3 regions of the Sporomusa sphaeroides DSM 2875 genome follow, and region 2 is predicted to be linked to each of the others. Evidence: predicted binding sites of a transcription regulator. Region 2 holds the regulator's gene; each other region holds the start of a gene.
The links. The regulator HrcA, encoded in region 2, represses chaperone genes, less so after heat shock. The targets are predictions, from matches to a motif close to TGTTAGCACTCNNNNNNNNNGAGTGCTAACA.
Positions count from the first base shown of each region.

Region 1: groES (co-chaperone GroES) is a predicted target of HrcA. The motif match lies at 1,831-1,861, and genes of this name have one in related genera.
Region 3: groES (co-chaperone GroES) is a predicted target of HrcA. The motif match lies at 1,648-1,678, and genes of this name have one in related genera.

Region 1 covers NZ_CP146991.1:1,375,996-1,379,282, reverse strand. Annotated here, with positions in the region: gene groL (chaperonin GroEL) at 1-1,463, opposite strand, end outside; gene groES (co-chaperone GroES) at 1,504-1,788, opposite strand; gene SPSPH_RS06005 (ANTAR domain-containing response regulator) at 1,997-2,578, opposite strand; gene SPSPH_RS06000 (sensor histidine kinase) at 2,580-3,287, opposite strand, start outside.
Region 2 covers NZ_CP146991.1:2,078,265-2,081,551, reverse strand. Annotated here, with positions in the region: gene SPSPH_RS09565 (TCP-1/cpn60 chaperonin family protein) at 1-1,566, opposite strand, end outside; gene hrcA (heat-inducible transcriptional repressor HrcA) at 1,581-2,612, opposite strand; gene hemW (radical SAM family heme chaperone HemW) at 2,721-3,287, opposite strand, start outside.
Region 3 covers NZ_CP146991.1:4,552,297-4,555,583, forward strand. Annotated here, with positions in the region: gene SPSPH_RS20950 (GGDEF domain-containing phosphodiesterase) at 1-1,350, shown strand, start outside; gene groES (co-chaperone GroES) at 1,707-1,991, shown strand; gene groL (chaperonin GroEL) at 2,011-3,287, shown strand, end outside.

The DNA of each region.
Region 1 (3,287 bases), 700 kb from region 2:
GCAGCAATCATGTCAACATATTCTTCAGTCAGAGCATTGAAGCCAACACCCTTACCGGCTTTTTTAACATTGGCAACAACAACCGAACCTTCAAGACCTGCGTTGTTAGCGATTTGACGTACCGGTTCTTCAATGGCCCGTTTTACAATCTCTACACCAGTCTTTTCGTCGCCAACAAGCTTCAGATTTTCCAGACTGGCTTGAATGCTGATGAAGGTAGTGCCGCCGCCGGCAACAATGCCTTCCTCAACAGCGGCGCGAGTAGCATTCAGGGCATCCTCGATACGCAGTTTTTTCTCTTTAAGCTCAACTTCAGTAGCAGCACCCACTTGGATAACGGCTACGCCGCCAGCCAATTTGGCCAGACGTTCCTGGAGCTTTTCTTTATCAAAATCAGAAGTAGTTTCTTCGATCTGAGCGCGGATTTGGTTAACACGCTTTTTAATTTCTTCAGCCTGGCCACTACCGTCAACAATGGTAGTTTCCTCTTTGGATACGCGAACCTGACGGGCACGGCCAAGGTCTTCCATAGTTACGCTGTCAAGTTTGCGGCCAAGTTCTTCGGTAATAACAGCACCACCGGTAACAATGGCGATATCTTCCAGCATAGCCTTTCTGCGATCACCAAAACCAGGCGATTTAACAGCTACAGCACGGAAGGTGCCGCGGAGTTTGTTAACCACCAGGGTAGCCAAAGCTTCGCCTTCCACATCTTCAGCAATGATTAAGAGTTCTTTGCCTTGCTGAACTACTTTCTCCAGTACCGGCAGCAGGTCGGCAATAGCGCCGATTTTACGGTCGGTAATCAGAATGTAAGGATCGTTAAGAACGGCTTCCATTTTGTCCGGGTCGGTAATCATGTACGGGGAAATGTAACCGCGGTCAAATTGCATGCCTTCAACCACATCAAGGTCAGTACCCATGGTTTTGGACTCTTCAACGGTGATAACACCATCTTTGCCGACTTTTTCCATGGCTTCCGCAATCAATGAACCAATCTCTTCGTCACCAGCCGAGATGGAAGCGACTTGAGCGATAGCATCTTTGGTTTCGATTTTCTTAGAGGAATTTTTGATTTCGCCAACAAGTACGTTTACCGCTTGCTGAATACCTTTTTTCAGAATCATGGGGTTTGCACCGGCAGCTACGTTCTTCATGCCTTCACGAATCATTGCTTGGGCAAGCAAAGTGGCTGTGGTAGTACCGTCACCGGCAACATCATTGGTTTTGGTAGCAACTTCTTTAACAAGCTGCGCACCCATATTTTCAAACGGATCTTCCAGATCAATATCACGGGCGATGGTTACACCGTCATTAGTGATTGCCGGAGCACCGAATTTCTTATCAAGCACTACATTGCGGCCTTTAGGCCCCAAAGTAACTTTAACAGCATTAGCCAGAGCGTTTACGCCTCTCTCAAGCGCCCGACGAGCTTCTTCGTCAAATAAAATTTGTTTAGCCATTTATGTATTACCTACCTTTCACTTTATAATAATTAGCTGATTATTCAATTACAGCCAGGATGTCTCTTTCACTGATAATGAGGTACTCTTGACCCTCAACCTTAAGTTCATTGCCGGCATATTTGGAGAAAATAACCTTGTCGCCAACCTTAACCTCTAAGGCAACCTTTTGACCATTTTCCAGAGTTTTGCCTGAACCAACAGCCACAATCTTGCCTTCCTGCGGCTTCTCCTTAACTGTGTCCGGAAGAACGATACCACTCTTGGTAACTTCCTCCTTTGCCAAAGCTTCAATCACTACTCTGTCGCCTAATGGCTTAATCATGTAAAGACCTCCCTTTATTGTGTGTTAATTTTAACAGTTTTTTGTTAGCACTCATTCGAGTTGAGTGCTAATCTATAACTTATAATATAAAATTCGCTTCAAAAAATCAAGAGCATTTAGGTAAAAATACGTAATTTTTTTTAAACCTTCAAAAAAATTTCAGGCCAGAAACCATAATAGTCTCTGTCCTGACACAAAATTCGTCTATTTATCTTTTGCGGGTGGCTGATTCGACAATGGCGGCAGCCACCTCCCGAATGGATTTCCGTTTACTCATGCTATATTGCTGAATGCGCCGGTAGGCTTCACTTTCGGTTAAGCTGTAGGCATCCATTAAAACGCCTTTCGCCCGGTCAAGCACTTTCCGGGTTTCCAGCGAGTTTTTGACTTCTTCCAGTTCACGCTCAAGTTCAGCAAACTCCTGAAACCGTGAAAGAGCGATTTCCATAGCAGGGAATAAATTAGCTTCTTTTACCGGCTTAACCAGGTACGCCAGTACCCCTGAGTCCTTGGCTTTTTCCACAATCTCTTTTTGACTGAAAGCCGTTAGCAGCAGAACCGGTGACAGCTTCTCGGTAGAAATAATTTTGGCTGCTGTAATCCCGTCCATTTCCGGCATCTTGATATCCATAATGACAAGGTCAGGACGATGTTTACGGGCCAGTTCAACTGCTTTTTCCCCGTCCGAGGCTTCGCCCACCACCGTATGTCCGGCTTCTTCCAGTATCTCCTTCAGGTCCATTCTTATAATCGACTCATTATCAGCAATTACAATCCGCAAAGCGTCCATATTATTCCTCCTTCGCCTCTTTAACGCCTTCCATCAGCCGGGGAATAGTAATAAAAGCATGGGTTCCGGCACGGGAAAACAGGCGGAATTTCCCCCCAAGGTCATTTTCAATCAGGGTTCTGACAATCTGCAAACCCAAGCTGTTGGTATTTTGCAGGGTAAAATCCTTAGGGAGGCCAATACCGTCATCATAGATATCTATCTGATAACTTTCGGGTGTTGTCGTAATATCCACCCCGATAAGTCCCTCTTTGCGTCCGACAAAACCGTGTTCAATGGAATTTTGAATAAGCTCATTAATGACCAGTGCCAGGCTGCTGGCCTGTTCAGAAGGCAAGATAACGGTTTGGCCGTTAAGTACTGTTTCGATATTAAAGTTAGGCTCAAGCATATTTTGTATAACCAAATCCAAAATATTTTTGGTAACTTCAGCCACATCAATGTATTCCCTGTCTTGCTGAGATAAAAATTCATGAACAACCGATATGCTCAGAATCCGGTTTACACTTTCTCTAAGTGCTGCTTTAACTTCCGGTGTCTTGGTACGCCTGGCCTGCAGTCTGAGCAGACTGGCAATGGTCTGTAGATTGTTCTTAACGCGGTGGTGTATTTCCTGGATGACTGCCGATTTTACCAGTAGTTCCTTTTCCTTCTTTCTGATATCGGTTACATCGGCAATAATAAACACGGTGCGTACTACCTGGCCGCC
Region 2 (3,287 bases):
GCTGTCAGCACCGCCTGCCTTCTGGGCATTAGCCCCCTCTTCTTTTTTCTTTATAATGGTATCAATCCGCAAAATAGCCACAGCCACTTCTCCTGCAGCTTTTATGGCATGAAGTTTTACCGGAACCGGATCAATAACACCCCGCTCCAGCATATCAACCACTTCACCGCTATCACAATCCACACCTAAAGAATCGCGGTTTTGAGCCGTTTGCGCAGCAACGACATCCTCTACTTTTTCCAGAGGATTAAAGCCTGCATTTTCCACGATTTGCGACAAAGGCTGCTTCAGAGCATTAGCTACGCAATCCAGGCCATAGGCAGCCATACCTTTAAGGTTTTCACGATATTTGCTGACTTCCCGTGCCATTGCAATTTCAATGGAACCACCGCCCGGTACGTAACCGCCCTTTACTGCGGCCTGCACACTGGAAGCGGCATCTTTAGCAATACGTTCGCGTTCCCCTACTACCTCTTCGGTGGCTGCACCTACCAAAATCGTGGCCATTGGCTTGCCGCTGCCGCCAATAACCCGCACTTGTTCCAGCTTTTCATCCTGGTATACCTTTTGTGCAGCACCCAAATATTTTTCAATATCGGTCTGTTCTTTTTTCAAGCCGGTGCGTTTTATCATCCGCGCTCCGGTGTGATCGGCTACCCGGCGCAGATCTTTGGAAGATACCCTCTGAATAACCATAATATTGGCATCTGTGAGAATTTCCTCGGCAGCGCTGTGTACCCCCCGGTCAACCATAACAATGTTCACACCAAGACCAACAATCTTTTGCACATTGGATTTAAATTCATCCTGCAGATCGATATACCTTTTAAAACCGGCTTCTGTACTTAACGCCTCGTCTTCAATCTCTTCCGGTTCAAGTGCATCATCAATAAGCAGTAATTTTGCATTCAATATTTCTTCCGGCATTTCCTGGGTCATACGTTCCTGATCAACAATAACACCCAGAAAGACTTCATTGTCAGCGCCCGCTTCCGCCGTAATAATTTCGGCCAGCTTAAAGTTAGATTCGTTTAGCTTTTCCACACCTATCAGTTTAGCGGCTGCTACCACCAGGTCGGCAATATCTTCATGTTCCCGTCCGGCGATCATGGCAATACTCCGGAGTATGGGATCATTTACTTCAGTAATCGTACGGGTACGGTCCTTTACGTTTTCCAGGACTTTGGCGACACCATACCTGATGCCTTCAATGACTCTGGCGACAGGTACACCGCGCATAACCTGGTTTACCCCTTCAGATACCAGACTGCCAGCCATGATGGTAGCGGTAGTAGTGCCGTCTCCTACTTCGGCCTGTTGGGCCTTAGCGGTATTAATAAGCATTTTTGCCGCCGGATGATTAACATCCATCTTATCTAAAATTGTGACACCATCATTGGTAATAATAACTTCACCAAAACGGTCAACCAGCATAGTATCAAGCCCTTTAGGGCCGATTGTACCTTCAACGGCTGCAGTAATTGCCCGTACAGCATTGGCGTTAGTTAACAGAGCGGCTAATCGTTCATCCACATCAGCGCCACTGCCGGCTTGCTTTAAATTCATGGATTTCCTCCCACCTATAGCATTTTATACTTTTTCAAAATTTCACCTAAATGGCGTTGCATAAATTTAAGTACAGACATAGTTTTACCATATTCCATCCGGGTGGGACCAAGCACGGCAACCGTTCCTACCACTTGCCCGTCTATGCGGTACGTGGCTTGAACAACACTGCAGTCATGAATGCCTGTATATTTATTTTCCTGACCAATCGTAACAACCACACCATCACTGTTGGCCATATGGAGAATATCACATAGCAAACGGTCTTCCTCCAGCATGGTTAAGAGACCCTTAACCTTATCAACATCCCTGAATTCCGGCTGATTTAACATCTGCGTCGTGCCGCCAAGATACACTTTTTCCTTCTTATCAACAGTAAGTACATGCTTAAGCAGGGTAACGGCCCTTTCATACAACTGCGGGTCAGGCAAAATATCGTTTTGAATATCTTTTAGCACCGGTGTAGTAATCAGTTCGATCGCCAAGCCTCCCAGCCGGGAATTGATGGCAGTTGCCACACGGGTCAAGTCTTCATGGTTCAGGCCTTCAGGAATTTCAATTATTTTATTTTCTAACAACCCGGTATCGGTGATAATAACAACAATAGACCGGCACTCATCCAGCGGTAAGAACTGAAGGTATTTGAATGTACATTGTGACACTTGTGGTGCCAGGACCATAGAAACATTGCTGGTCACGCGGGAAAGGACCTTAACTGTCTCCTGAAATACTTCGTCTATCCGCCGGGCTTTTGTCTGATACCAGTTGTCGATGAGCTGAATATCTTTGTCAGAGATCTGGGGTGGTGCCAACAAACAGTCAACATAAAAACGGTAACCTTTGACTGAGGGTATTCTGCCTGCCGAGGTATGCGGTTGTTCAATATAACCTAACAGCTCCAAATCGGCCATTTCATTACGGATTGTGGCCGGACTGACCCCCAAATTATATTTACGGGCAATCGTCCGCGAGCCAACCGGTTCTGCGGTGGATATGTAGTCATCAATAATGGCGTGCAGGATTTGGCGCTTCCTTTCATCTAACATCGACTCCACCTCCTTGTTGTTAGCACTCATATCACGCGAGTGCTAACACCTACTAAAAAAATACCACTCCTTGGGTGTAATGTCAAGATAGTACACTACTTCTATGAGCTAATCGGGTAAAAAACTTCTAAATACTATATTGCCAAACTTCATCCCCGTATCGGTTAGCCAAATCCGTTCATCATCTGCCTTCAGCAAGCCTTGTCGTTGAAGCCTCGCAAAAACATTGCCAAACAGGTCAAAAAAATCTACACCAAAATACCGGGTAAAATGACTTAACCTCATCCCGCCGGTAGTACGCAATGCTAAGAAAATATATTCGGCCATAGACTCGCCCAAGGTCAATGTTTCCTCCATGACGACCGGAGACCTGCCTGTTGTTACTCTACTTATATATTCCTTAATTCCCGTTACCGTACCTGTTCGCTGCCTGTTTAAAAAAGAATGGGCAGCAGCTCCAAGCCCTAAATAAGGCTGATAATGCCAATATTTCAAATTGTGCCGGCACTCGAATCCCGGACGGGCAAAGTTTGAAATTTCATAACGGGCCAACCCTTGACTTGGTAAAAACTCAGACATTGCATTATACATGGCTTCCTCGTCCGCTTCATCCGGCAAGGCCAGCAACCCTTGTTCAGCGGCCGTCGCCAACGGGGTTCCTTCTTCCAGTTTCAG
Region 3 (3,287 bases), 2.5 Mb from region 2:
GAACGCAAGCGTTTGGAACAACAATTAATAACCCTCAATCAAACCTTAGAAAAAAGAGTAAATGAACGGACGCAAGAACTCAAAGACCGTGAAGCTCAGCTTATTCATATGCTGTATACCGACTCACTCACCAAACTGCCTAACCGTTTGCGGCTGCTGCGGGATGTGGAAAAATCCCAGGTACCGGTAGTGGCACTCATCAATATCGACGATTTTGAACAAATAAACAATTTTTATGGTTATGCCAAAGGCGATTTTATTCTGGTCCACCTGGCGCACCTGCTGGCAGATATACTGCCTACATCCGCCTACCAGCTTTACCGGGTGCATGCCGACGAATATGCCATCTTCCTGGATGCCCGGCGGGCGGCCAACCTCCCGGACGTTTTAGACAGTTTTGAACAGCTGGCCAAGCAAGTTACCGGAATCATACCTTCCAACAAGTTCACGAACAACCAGCAGGAAGTGCAGCTTAGGGTAACCATGGGCATAGCCTTTACGATAAGCGACAATCCAGAAAAGCTGGTCATAAAGGCAGATATCGCCTTACGCGAAGCTCGCAGCCACCGGAAACCCTATCTGTTCTTTAAAGAGTCGGAAGGCATTGATGCCCGCTATCAGGATAACATCAAATGGGCCAATTTACTGCAGGATGCGATTAAACATGATCGTATCGTGCCTTATTTTCAGCCGATCTATAACCATCGACACCCGCATAACCAGCATTATGAGGTGCTGGCCCGCCTTATTGATAATCACGGCAATATTATTTCGCCGTTTCAATTTATCAACATTGCCAAAACCACCAGACAATATCCGGCTATTACCAAGGCTATTATTGAAAAATCCTTTGCCCTCTTTCATGATCTGCCTGGCGAAATCTCGATAAACCTTGATGTTGAGGATATGGAAGACCTCCCAACCACCAGCTTGATTCAAGAGCAGCTGGCAAAATATAATATAGCTGACAGAGTAGTTTTTGAGGTGCTGGAAAACCATCGTCTTGAAGGCCACACTGCGGCGGTCCAGTTTTTGCAAACACTAAAAGCCGCCGGCTGCAAACTGGCTGTCGACGATTTTGGCTCAGGCTACTCCAACTTTGCCTACGTCCTCTCCCTGGATTTTGACTATCTGAAAATTGATGCTTCCCTGATTAAAAATATTGATAAAGATTCCCATTCCCAGACAATAGTCAAAAGCATAGTCACCTTCGCTCAGGACATGGGCATTAAAACCATTGCCGAATTTGTCCATTCGGAATCGGTATTTGACGCTGTTCAGAATTGTAATATAGATTTTTCCCAGGGATACTATATTGGTAAGCCCGGCCCCTGGCCGGTAGTTATATGACAAAAAAATCCGTTATACCAGTTTATCATAAGCCATAGCAAGAAACCCTAGACTTATTTGCCGTAAGTCTGGGGTTTCTTGCTATACTGCCAAATGCACGTTACTTAGCCGGCCATGTTCGCACACTACCGCACTATAAAAGCATATTTTCAAAACAACCAAGTAATAGGGAAATTTTTCAAGCTACATTCTGTAAGAAGAAGAAATGATGAAATTAATCAAAAAAACCTTGCTAAAATGCCTATTTTTGCCCAATTTCGCTCTTGATTTTCAGTAACAAATTTTTATAATTATACTTGTTAGCACTCAACGATTGAGAGTGCTAACAAAAAAAATACACAAAGGGGGTTTTGCCCATGATCAAACCATTAAGCGACAGGGTAGTCATCCAAGCTTTGGAACGAGAAGAAAAGACCAAGAGCGGTATTGTCCTTCCCGATACTGCTAAAGAAAAGCCCCAGGAAGGCAGAATTGTGGCTGTCGGCAACGGCAGACTTCTGGATAACGGCCAGCGCGTATCCCTCGACGTCAAAGCAGGCGACAAGGTTATGTTCTCTAAATACGCTGGCACTGAAATCAAAATCGATGGACAGGACTACCTCATTCTCAGCGAGCGGGATGTCCTGGCAATTATTGAATAAATAAAGGGGGTAAAGCAACATGGCGAAACAAATTATTTTTGACGAAGAAGCACGCCGGGCACTGGAAAGGGGCGTCAATGCGCTGGCGAACGCGGTAAAAGTCACTTTAGGCCCCAAAGGGCGCAATGTCGTGCTGGATAAAAAATTTGGCGCGCCGACGATTACCAATGATGGCGTGACCATTGCCCGGGACATTGACTTAGAAGATCCGTTTGAAAATATGGGAGCCCAACTCGTTAAAGTGGTTGCCACAAAAACTAACGATGTGGCCGGTGACGGAACCACTACCGCCACGCTGCTGGCTCAAGCCATGGTCCGCGAAGGTATGCGCAATGTAGCTGCCGGCGCCAACCCGATGATCATTAAAAAAGGCATTGAGCGGTCGGTTACCGCACTGGTAGATGAAATTAGACAGGGCGCCAAAAAAGTGGAGACTAAGGATGCCATTGCCCAGGTGGCTTCGATTTCAGCGTCCGATGAAGAAATTGGCAAGTTGATTGCCGAAGCTATGGACAAAGTAGGCAAAGACGGTGTTATTACTGTAGAAGAAGCCAAGACCATGGGTACCGACCTTGAAGTCGTGGAGGGCATGCAATTTGACCGAGGCTACATATCGCCGTACATGATTACTGACACCGACAAAATGGAAGCTGTACTCAGCGAGCCTTACATCCTGATCACCGACCGTAAGATTGGGGCCATCGCCGATTTGCTGCCCATATTGGAAAAAGTCGTTAAACAGGGTAAAGAACTGTTAATTATTGCTGAAGATGTTGAGGGCGAAGCACTCGCTACGCTTGTAGTCAATAAACTTCGCGGCACTTTCCGGGCCGTTGCCGTAAAAGCCCCCGGCTTTGGCGACCGCCGCAAAGCTATGCTGGAAGACATCGCTATTTTAACCGGTGGTAATGTAATCACCGAAGATCTTGGCCGCAAGCTGGACAGTGTTGAACTAAGCGATCTTGGCCGGGCCCGCCTGGTTCGCGTCGCCAAGGAAGAAACCACAATTGTTGACGGCTCCGGTTCTGCTGATACCATAAAAGGCCGCGTTGGCCAGCTCAAAGCCCAGATCGACGAAACTACCTCCGACTACGACAAGGAAAAACTGCAAGAGCGTTTGGCCAGGCTGGCTGGCGGAGTCGCCGTCATCCGCGTCGGTGCTGCCACCGAAGTAGAACTGAAGGAAAAGAAACTTCGTATTGAAGATGCGCTTAATGCCACCCGAGCTGCGGTTGAGGAAGGTATTATCCCTGGCGGCGGCACGGCCTTCATTGATGTACTTCCTGTTCTCGACAA